DNA from 2 places in the Pantoea sp. NSTU24 genome. Region 2 is predicted to be linked to the other one. Evidence: predicted binding sites of a transcription regulator. Region 2 holds the regulator's gene; the other holds the start of a gene.

Region 1 (4,039 bases), 1.4 Mb from region 2:
CTCTGCAGGACTGGCATCCGGCCGACCACGGCAGCTTCGCCTCTGTTTCCGGCGAGCCGGTCTACACGCTGGGCGAGTTAAACGGACTGGCTCAGATCTGGTGGCCCGACCATGGCGTTCAGGGGTCGGCGGGCGCAGACTTCCATCCGGGCCTGAATCGCTCGCTGTTTGATGCAACCTTCCATAAAGGGCAGGATCAGGATGTCGACAGCTACAGCGCCTTTTTTGACAATGGCCACCGCCGCAAAACCGAGCTGGATAGCTGGCTGCGCGAACGTGGGATCACCCATCTGGTGATGCTGGGACTGGCGACCGATTACTGCGTTAAATATAGCGTGCTGGATGCGCTGGAGCTGGGATATCACGTCGAGGTGGTCAAAGAGGGCTGCCGGGGTGTCAACCTGAATCCTGAAGACAGCGAGATTGCATTTGCACAGATGACTGCTCAGGGCGCGATTCTGATCTGATAACGATAAAAAAGCTGGCAGGACGCCAGCTTTTTATTTGCCATCAGTGCAGATGGATGCGGGTCACGTCGGCGTCGATACCAAACTCTTCCTTCAGCTCTTTTTTCGACTTCATAACCATCTCCCCTCCCCTGGCAATGGTCATGTGCTGTGGCATATCGTTGTGTCTGGCCTGCCACATCATCACCAGTTGCAGGCAGTTATCACGTTGCTCCTGGGTTAACGCTACGCCATCCGGCCACTTACCAATCTCAACTGCTGTGGCCAGCCGCTGGTAAACTTCCGGCGTCATTGACGCAAGCATGGCTTCGAGTTGTTCCTTCATCGTCTTACCCTTTCGTCTGTACGCCCTGCTCATCGGTGAAATTCAGCGAGGCAGAGTTGACACAGTAGCGCTCACCAGTCGGCTGCGGGCCATCCGGGAATACATGTCCAAGATGCGCATCACAACTGCCGCAGCGGATTTCGACGCGCTGCATGCCGTGGGAGTTATCGTCAATATAGCGAATCGCATCGTCACTGACCGGCTCATAAAAACTCGGCCAGCCACAGCCTGAATCATATTTGGTTTCTGAGAGGAAAAGCGGCGCCTCGCAGACCAGGCAGTGATAAATCCCTTCCTGTTTGTTGTGCAGCAGTGCACCGCTGTAAGGCGGTTCCGTTCCGCGATGCTGAGTCACGTAACGCTGCATTTCGGTCAGCTGCGCAATTTTTGCTTCGGGTGCGGTGTCTTTAGCCATTTTAAGATTTCCGGGCAGTGCCATTCTGAAAAATTCGACTATTATTCTAACAAATGATCAACATGACCCGGGTCTTTTTTTGTGCTCACCCACCTCCTCCGTCGTCCGCTGAGCGGATTTGTGACTTTGATCACCTTTTATCCGGAACATCCCTATATAGTCGGCGATCGATTCAAAGAAGCGCGATATCATTGGCGGCGCGCAAGCGGTTGCGCACCAAATAATTCCTCTCAGGCGAATTGATTTGTCGCAACAATTGACACGATTCCGCTTGACGCCTGGTAAGGTTTTTGTAATTTTACAGGCAACCTTTTATTCACTAACAAATAGCTGGTGGAATATATGACTATCAAAGTAGGTATCAACGGTTTTGGCCGTATCGGTCGCATCGTTTTCCGTGCTGCTCAGAAACGTTCTGACATCGAAATCGTTGCTATCAACGACCTGCTGGACGCGGATTACATGGCGTACATGCTGAAGTATGACTCTACGCATGGTCGTTTCGACGGCACCGTAGAAGTTCAGGATGGCGCCCTGGTTGTGAACGGTAAAAAAATCCGTGTTACCGCTGAGAAAGATCCAGCCAACCTGAAGTGGGATGAAGTGGGCGTTGACGTTGTTGCTGAAGCAACCGGTATCTTCCTGACCGACGAAACTGCGCGTAAACACATCACTGCAGGGGCGAAGAAAGTTGTTCTGACCGGCCCATCTAAAGATGACACGCCGATGTTTGTTCGTGGTGCAAACTTCGACAAATATGAAGGCCAGGATATCGTTTCTAACGCATCCTGCACCACCAACTGCCTGGCTCCGCTGGCAAAAGTCATCAACGACAAATTCGGCATCGTTGAAGGTCTGATGACCACTGTTCACGCGACTACCGCAACCCAGAAAACCGTTGATGGCCCGTCTCACAAAGACTGGCGCGGCGGTCGCGGCGCATCACAGAACATCATTCCTTCATCAACCGGCGCAGCGAAAGCAGTTGGTAAAGTTCTGCCAGAGCTGAATGGCAAACTGACCGGCATGGCATTCCGCGTACCAACCCCTAACGTCTCCGTTGTTGACCTGACCGTGCGTCTGGAAAAAGCGGCCTCTTATAAAGAGATCTGTGCAGCGATTAAAGCGGCTGCAGAAGGCGAGATGAAAGACGTGCTGGGCTATGTTGAAGATGATGTCGTGTCTACCGACTTCAACGGCGAAGTACTGACTTCCGTATTTGATGCTAAAGCAGGTATCGCGCTGAACGATAACTTTGTGAAACTGGTTTCCTGGTATGACAACGAAACTGGCTACTCAAACAAAGTTCTCGACCTGATTGCACTGGTTTCTGCCAAATAAGGCAGCCACTCATCATTGAGAATAAGGGCGACTTCGGTCGCCCTTTTTTGATCCGTACAGGAAGGAATCGAACATGCAAGACAAACTGTTTTCTCTGCCGGTGGTCACGCAGATCTCTCCTTACCTTTCACAGCGTCAGGCTGGTGACCTGCCGACGATTGTGGTGAGTCATCCCAGGGTCCGTGCAGCCATCACGCTACAGGGTGCCCATCTCATCGCCTGGCAGCCCAGCGGTGAAAAACCCGTGATCTGGCTGAGTGATAAGAGCCTGTTTACGCCCGGTAAGGCGATCCGCGGCGGCGTACCGATCTGCTGGCCGTGGTTTGGCCCGGCGGGTGAACCGGCGCACGGATTTGCCCGTACCCAGCCGTGGAAACTGACTGCCCACGATGAAAACGAAGAAGGCGTAATGCTGACGCTGGTGCTGGAAAGCACGCCACAGACGCTGAAGCTCTGGCCGCACGAGTTCACCCTGATTGCCCGCTTCCGCCTGGGTCAGCACTGCGAAATTGAACTGGAAGCCTACGGTGACTTTGAGGCGACCGCGGCGCTGCACAGCTATTTCACCGTCAGCGATATTCAGGGCGTTGAAGTCTCCGGTCTGGGCAACAGCTTTATTGATAAGGTCAATAATGAGCAGACAGGCAGCAGTGACGGTAAGCAGCGCTATCCGGGAAGAATAGACCGCATCTTTACCGCTCCGCAGGATTGCGCCGTCATTAATGACACGTCAGGTCAGCGCCAGATTGAGGTTTACCACCATTATCACAGTGACGTTGTCACCTGGAATCCTGGGGTAGAGCTTTCCTGCAGCATGGCGGATATGGCGAACGAAGGTTATAAAACCATGGTGTGTGTGGAGACCGCGCGTATCAGCAAACCTATGCGCAGCGCAGGTGAAAAGCCGGCACGGCTGGCCACCACCTTCCGCCTCAGGAAGAAAGCCGCCGCCAGCGAGATCGCAGGCAGCTAAACAATATCCAGCGGCACCCTGTGCTGGGGTGCTGGCCAGGCACGATCGATGCGCGCCAGTTCCTCATCGGTCAGCATTATTTCCAGCGCAGCCGCATTTTCCTGAACGTGAGCGACTGAGCTGGCTTTGGGAATCGCGATCACTCCCTGCTGGCGAATGACCCAGGCCAGCAGGAGTTGCGGCACGCTGATGCTCTTTTGCTGTGCAATCTGCGTCAGGAGCGGATCGGTAAACAGTGATTCACGTAACCGGCCTGCCTGGGCAAGCGGGCAATAGGCCATAACCGGTATCCCGCGCTGCTGACAGGCGGGCAGCAGGTCAGACTCAATACCACGTGACGCGAGATGATAAAGCACCTGATTAGTCGCACAGTAATTTCCGCCGGGTTCCTCCCACAGCTCCGCCAGATCTTCAGTGTCGAAGTTTGAGACGCCCCAGTGCCGGATTTTGCCCTGCTGCTGCAGACGTTCCATGGCGCGCAGGGTTTCCTCCAGCGGAATATTGCCACGCCAGTGCAG
Region 2 (4,039 bases):
TATTCGCGGCAAGGGCCTGCTGATTGGCGCGGCGCTGAAGCCTCAGCATGCCGGTAAATCGCGCGACATTCTGAATGCCGCCGCGGCAGAAGGGGTGATGGTACTGGTTGCCGGTACCGACGTGATGCGTTTCGCGCCGTCGCTGATCATTGAAACGGCTGATATCGAAGAGGGCATGCGTCGCTTCGCCACGGCGGTCGGCAACGTGCTTAACGGCTAAATCAGCGCTTCCGTAAATGCCGGATCAGCCAGCGGCCATGTTGTGGTCGCTGGCTCCACGCCAGTGATGAGATAGTGTGCATCACGCTCAGATGATCGAGAATGCGGCGCACATGCTGCTCCACGACCGTGACCGGCCCCTCACTGATATTTTCCAGCTCATCCAGCAGGTTGACCTGTGAACTTGCCCCATCATATTCCAGCCGCTGCTGGCACCGCTGCAGCGCGATTTCACAGGATTGCAGATAGCGTTCGGCCAGTGAGGCGGTGAGCATGGTGTGTTCGCGCGCCAGAATCGTCATCGCATTAATATGCTCGACAATAAACTGGCTGTGCGTCACCCACAGCCGCATATCTTTCAGATACTGAGCGTTGAACGCCGGCTCCTGCATTGCCTGATTAAGGGAATTGAACAGCGCATTGTGTGCCTGATTCACCTGCACACGCTGGTAAGCCAGCTTGTCCGGTGATTGCTCATTGCCCAGCAACAGCCGGAGTGCATCCTGATAGGTTTCCAGCGCATCATGCGCGTTCTGTCGCAGCAAGCCGCTCTGCCACTGCGGCCAGAGCCAGAGCATTCCGCCAAAAGCGATCAGGCAGCCCATCAGCGTATCCATCAGTCGCGGCAGCAGAAACTGTGCGCCGTTCAGCGACAGCAGCTGCAGCGAGTACACGGCGGTCACCGTGAAGCCGATCATCGACCAGCCATAAAACTGGCGGGTAAAGCGGTAGCTGATAAAGGTGATCGCCAGCATGATCAGCAGCACCAGCGACTCCGGCACCGCCAGACGCAGCGTGGCGGCCGCAATCACCAGCCCGGCAAAGGTGCCCAGCGCCCGGTGCTGGATGCGGACACGGGTGGCACTGTAGCCGTTCTGGCTGACGAACATAATGGTCATCAGGATCCAGTAGGGCTTGGGAATGTTGAAGAACAGCGCCAGCGCGCTGCCCAGCATCAGCATGACTGCAAAGCGAGCGGCGGTGCGCAGTGACGAGGAGCGCAGCGAGAGGTAGCTGCGCAGGGCGGGCAGCAGCGGCAGGCGGCGCTGGCGATCGGCCATCAGGTCGCGCTGATAAAGCGGTTTCTGCGTTCGCAGGACCCGGGCAATCCGGTTGAAGTGATACAGGCAGAAATGCCCCACCGGATTGTTGGGATGCTGATGCGCGATTTTCTCCAGCGCGCCGAGCTGTTTGTCCATTGCAAAACGTTCGGGCAGGCGGTGGTAAAGAATATTATCCGCCAGCACCCACAGCCGGGCCGAGATGGTTTTGGCATTCCAGCGGATCACCGCTTCGGCATGGCTCTGCTCGACCAGCTTCTGCACCTCTTCCGGCCGATGCAGGCTGACCGAGATATGCTCCTGCAGATCCAGCGCCACCTGAAAGGCGCGCGTCAGCCGCTTGTGGCTGTGGTCGCGGCTGGCCGACAGCATGTGCATCTGCTGATAACAGGTGTTGATCAGATCGACCACCTTCTGCTGGCGAGCCAGCAACGGCGGCAGGGCCTTTTCCGGGTCGGTCAGCTGCGTCAGCAGGGTATATTTGGCGTCGCAGTAGTTAGCCAGCTCGCGGTAGATCAGACTCAGGCTCTCGCGCATCGGCTGCTCTTTCCACAGCCAGAACCAGAACCAGTTAAACAGCCCGTACCAGAGCGTACCGCCAATATAGAGCAGCGGCGGAACATAGATCGGCATGCGACCGACCAGGCTCAGGGTAAAGATAGCGGCGATAAGGGTGCCGGGCAGCAGACGACCATGCAGCGGGCTGATCTCGCCGGTTACGCCGAGCAGCAGGGGCATGATCAACAGGATCAGCGGCAGCGGCACCGTCTGCAGAGTGAGCCACTGGATCAGGAAGCTACCGAGGGCAAACAGGCTGCCACCCACGATCAGGCGTTTGAAGAAGCGTTTATGCGGTGTATCCAGACCAGCGATGTTGCAGCAGGCAGGCACCAGCGAGAAGAGCAGGCCTTTTTGCAGGTCGCCAGTCAGCCAGCCCAGCGCGACCGGCAGGCAGAGCACCAGCGTCTGCCGCAAGGCGTAGTTCACTTCAGGATGGTAAATTATTCGACGCCACATCGGCTCAGCACAAACAATAACGGCGTGATGTTGCCATCACGCCGTGGGTGACAGGAATTAGCGGGTGCCGTAAACGACGATGGTTTTGCCGTGTGCAGAGATCAGATTCTGATCTTCCAGCATCTTCAGAATACGGCCCACGGTTTCACGTGAACAACCAACAATCTGGCCAATTTCCTGACGCGTAATTTTAATTTGCATGCCGTCGGGATGCGTCATGGCATCTGGCTGTTTCGCCAGGTTGAGCAGGGTCTGTGCAATGCGTCCGGTGACGTCGAGGAAAGCGAGATTACCCACTTTTTCGGACGTGACCTGCAGGCGACGCGCCATCTGCGACGAGAGTCGCATCAGGATGTCAGGGTTAACCTGAATCAGCTGACGGAATTTCTTGTAGGAAATCTCTGCCACTTCACACGCACTTTTCGCACGTACCCAGGCGCTGCGCTCCTGGCCTTCTTCGAACAGGCCAAGCTCACCAATAAAATCACCCTGATTCAGGTAGGAAAGAATCATCTCTTTGCCTTCTTCATCTTTAATCAGAACCGCGACGGAACCTTTCACGATGTAGTAAAGCGTTTCTGCTTTTTCACCTTGATGAATCAGCGTACTTTTGGATGGATACTTGTGAATATGGCAATGGGACAGGAACCATTCGAGTGTAGGGTCTGTTTGCGGTTTGCCGAGAACCATTCGCTATTATCCTCTGTTGTAATCGTGCCCAAAATACAGGGGGCAGTTTTCCCTGTCAGGCGGTGAAAGCTTCAAGCGTTTTCCCTTTCAGGAAATTATTCGGGCCGCATCAGGCGCAGTGCGCATCATTCTTCCCGGCTTCGTCATCGGGTGACGAAAACTATTTTCAGCACTGTTTGTAGCACAGCTTTAGCCGACTGTCTTCTGTTGTCTCGCTTCAGCTACAGGCGGATTTCTCCGGATTGCTGTTTACCAGGGGAAAGCGTACTCTGGCGACAAAACAGCGTATTCCGGAGTAAAAATCATGCAGGCAAGAGTGAAATGGGTAGAAGGACTGACATTCCTTGGAGAATCCTCATCCGGCCATCAGATCCTGATGGATGGCAATTCGGGGGATAAAGCGCCCAGTCCAATGGAGATGGTGCTGATGGCGGCGGGTGGGTGCAGCGCGATCGACGTAGTCTCAATTCTGCAAAAAGGCCGCAACGATGTGGCTGATTGCGAAGTAAAATTGACCTCAGAACGTCGTGAAGAGGCACCGCGAATCTTTACGCACATCAACCTGCATTTTATCGTTAGTGGCAAATCGCTCCAGGATAAAGCGGTCTCACGCGCGGTGGATCTTTCGGCGGAAAAATATTGCTCGGTCGCCATCATGCTGGGTAAAGGCGTGACAATGACGCACAGCTACGAAGTCATTGAGTTATAATAGCCGCAGGTTTTTTAACGTGAGTGGCCGTCCGTTATAAGACCTGACCCGGGCAGGGAATCCGCGTTGAGATTGTGCCTGCGCAGGAAATGGGGTCAGATCGGAACGTCGCCTGAGCCCATTGCTGGCCGCGCGATTGCGCATCTCATCCCTGATGTGCGCCCGTAGCCGGGCCAACGCATTGCGGTGTTCAAAAACGCGCCCGGCGTTTTGGTCCTGGGCGCGGGACGCTTTCCTCTTCTGCCCCGGTTCCCTGTGTGTTGAGCTAATGCACTGTCCGATCCTGTGTGCCCAGGTTTTGTCTGTAGCGACATTCCTGAAACCTGCGCATTCATTCCCTCAC

The links. Region 2 encodes CRP, which controls carbon source genes, mostly activating them, when cyclic AMP is high. Its sites were predicted from a motif close to ATGTGANNNNNNTCACAT; they were not measured.
Region 1: msrB (peptide-methionine (R)-S-oxide reductase MsrB) is a predicted target of CRP. The motif match lies at 1,326-1,343, and genes of this name have one in related genera.

The regions. Positions count from the first base shown of each region.
Region 1 is NZ_JBKIWZ010000001.1:1,488,997-1,493,035, forward strand. It holds gene pncA (bifunctional nicotinamidase/pyrazinamidase) at 1-467, shown strand, start outside; gene ACLHDD_RS07255 (YeaC family protein) at 511-792, opposite strand; gene msrB (peptide-methionine (R)-S-oxide reductase MsrB) at 797-1,207, opposite strand; gene gapA (glyceraldehyde-3-phosphate dehydrogenase) at 1,550-2,548, shown strand; gene ACLHDD_RS07270 (D-hexose-6-phosphate mutarotase) at 2,622-3,521, shown strand; gene ACLHDD_RS07275 (aldo/keto reductase) at 3,518-4,039, opposite strand, start outside.
Region 2 is NZ_JBKIWZ010000001.1:2,896,574-2,900,612, reverse strand. It holds gene argD (bifunctional acetylornithine/succinyldiaminopimelate transaminase) at 1-220, shown strand, start outside; gene ACLHDD_RS13910 (YccS/YhfK family putative transporter) at 222-2,297, opposite strand; gene crp (cAMP-activated global transcriptional regulator CRP) at 2,355-2,987, opposite strand; gene ACLHDD_RS13900 (OsmC family protein) at 3,292-3,696, shown strand; gene ACLHDD_RS13895 (phosphoribulokinase) at 4,036-4,039, opposite strand, start outside.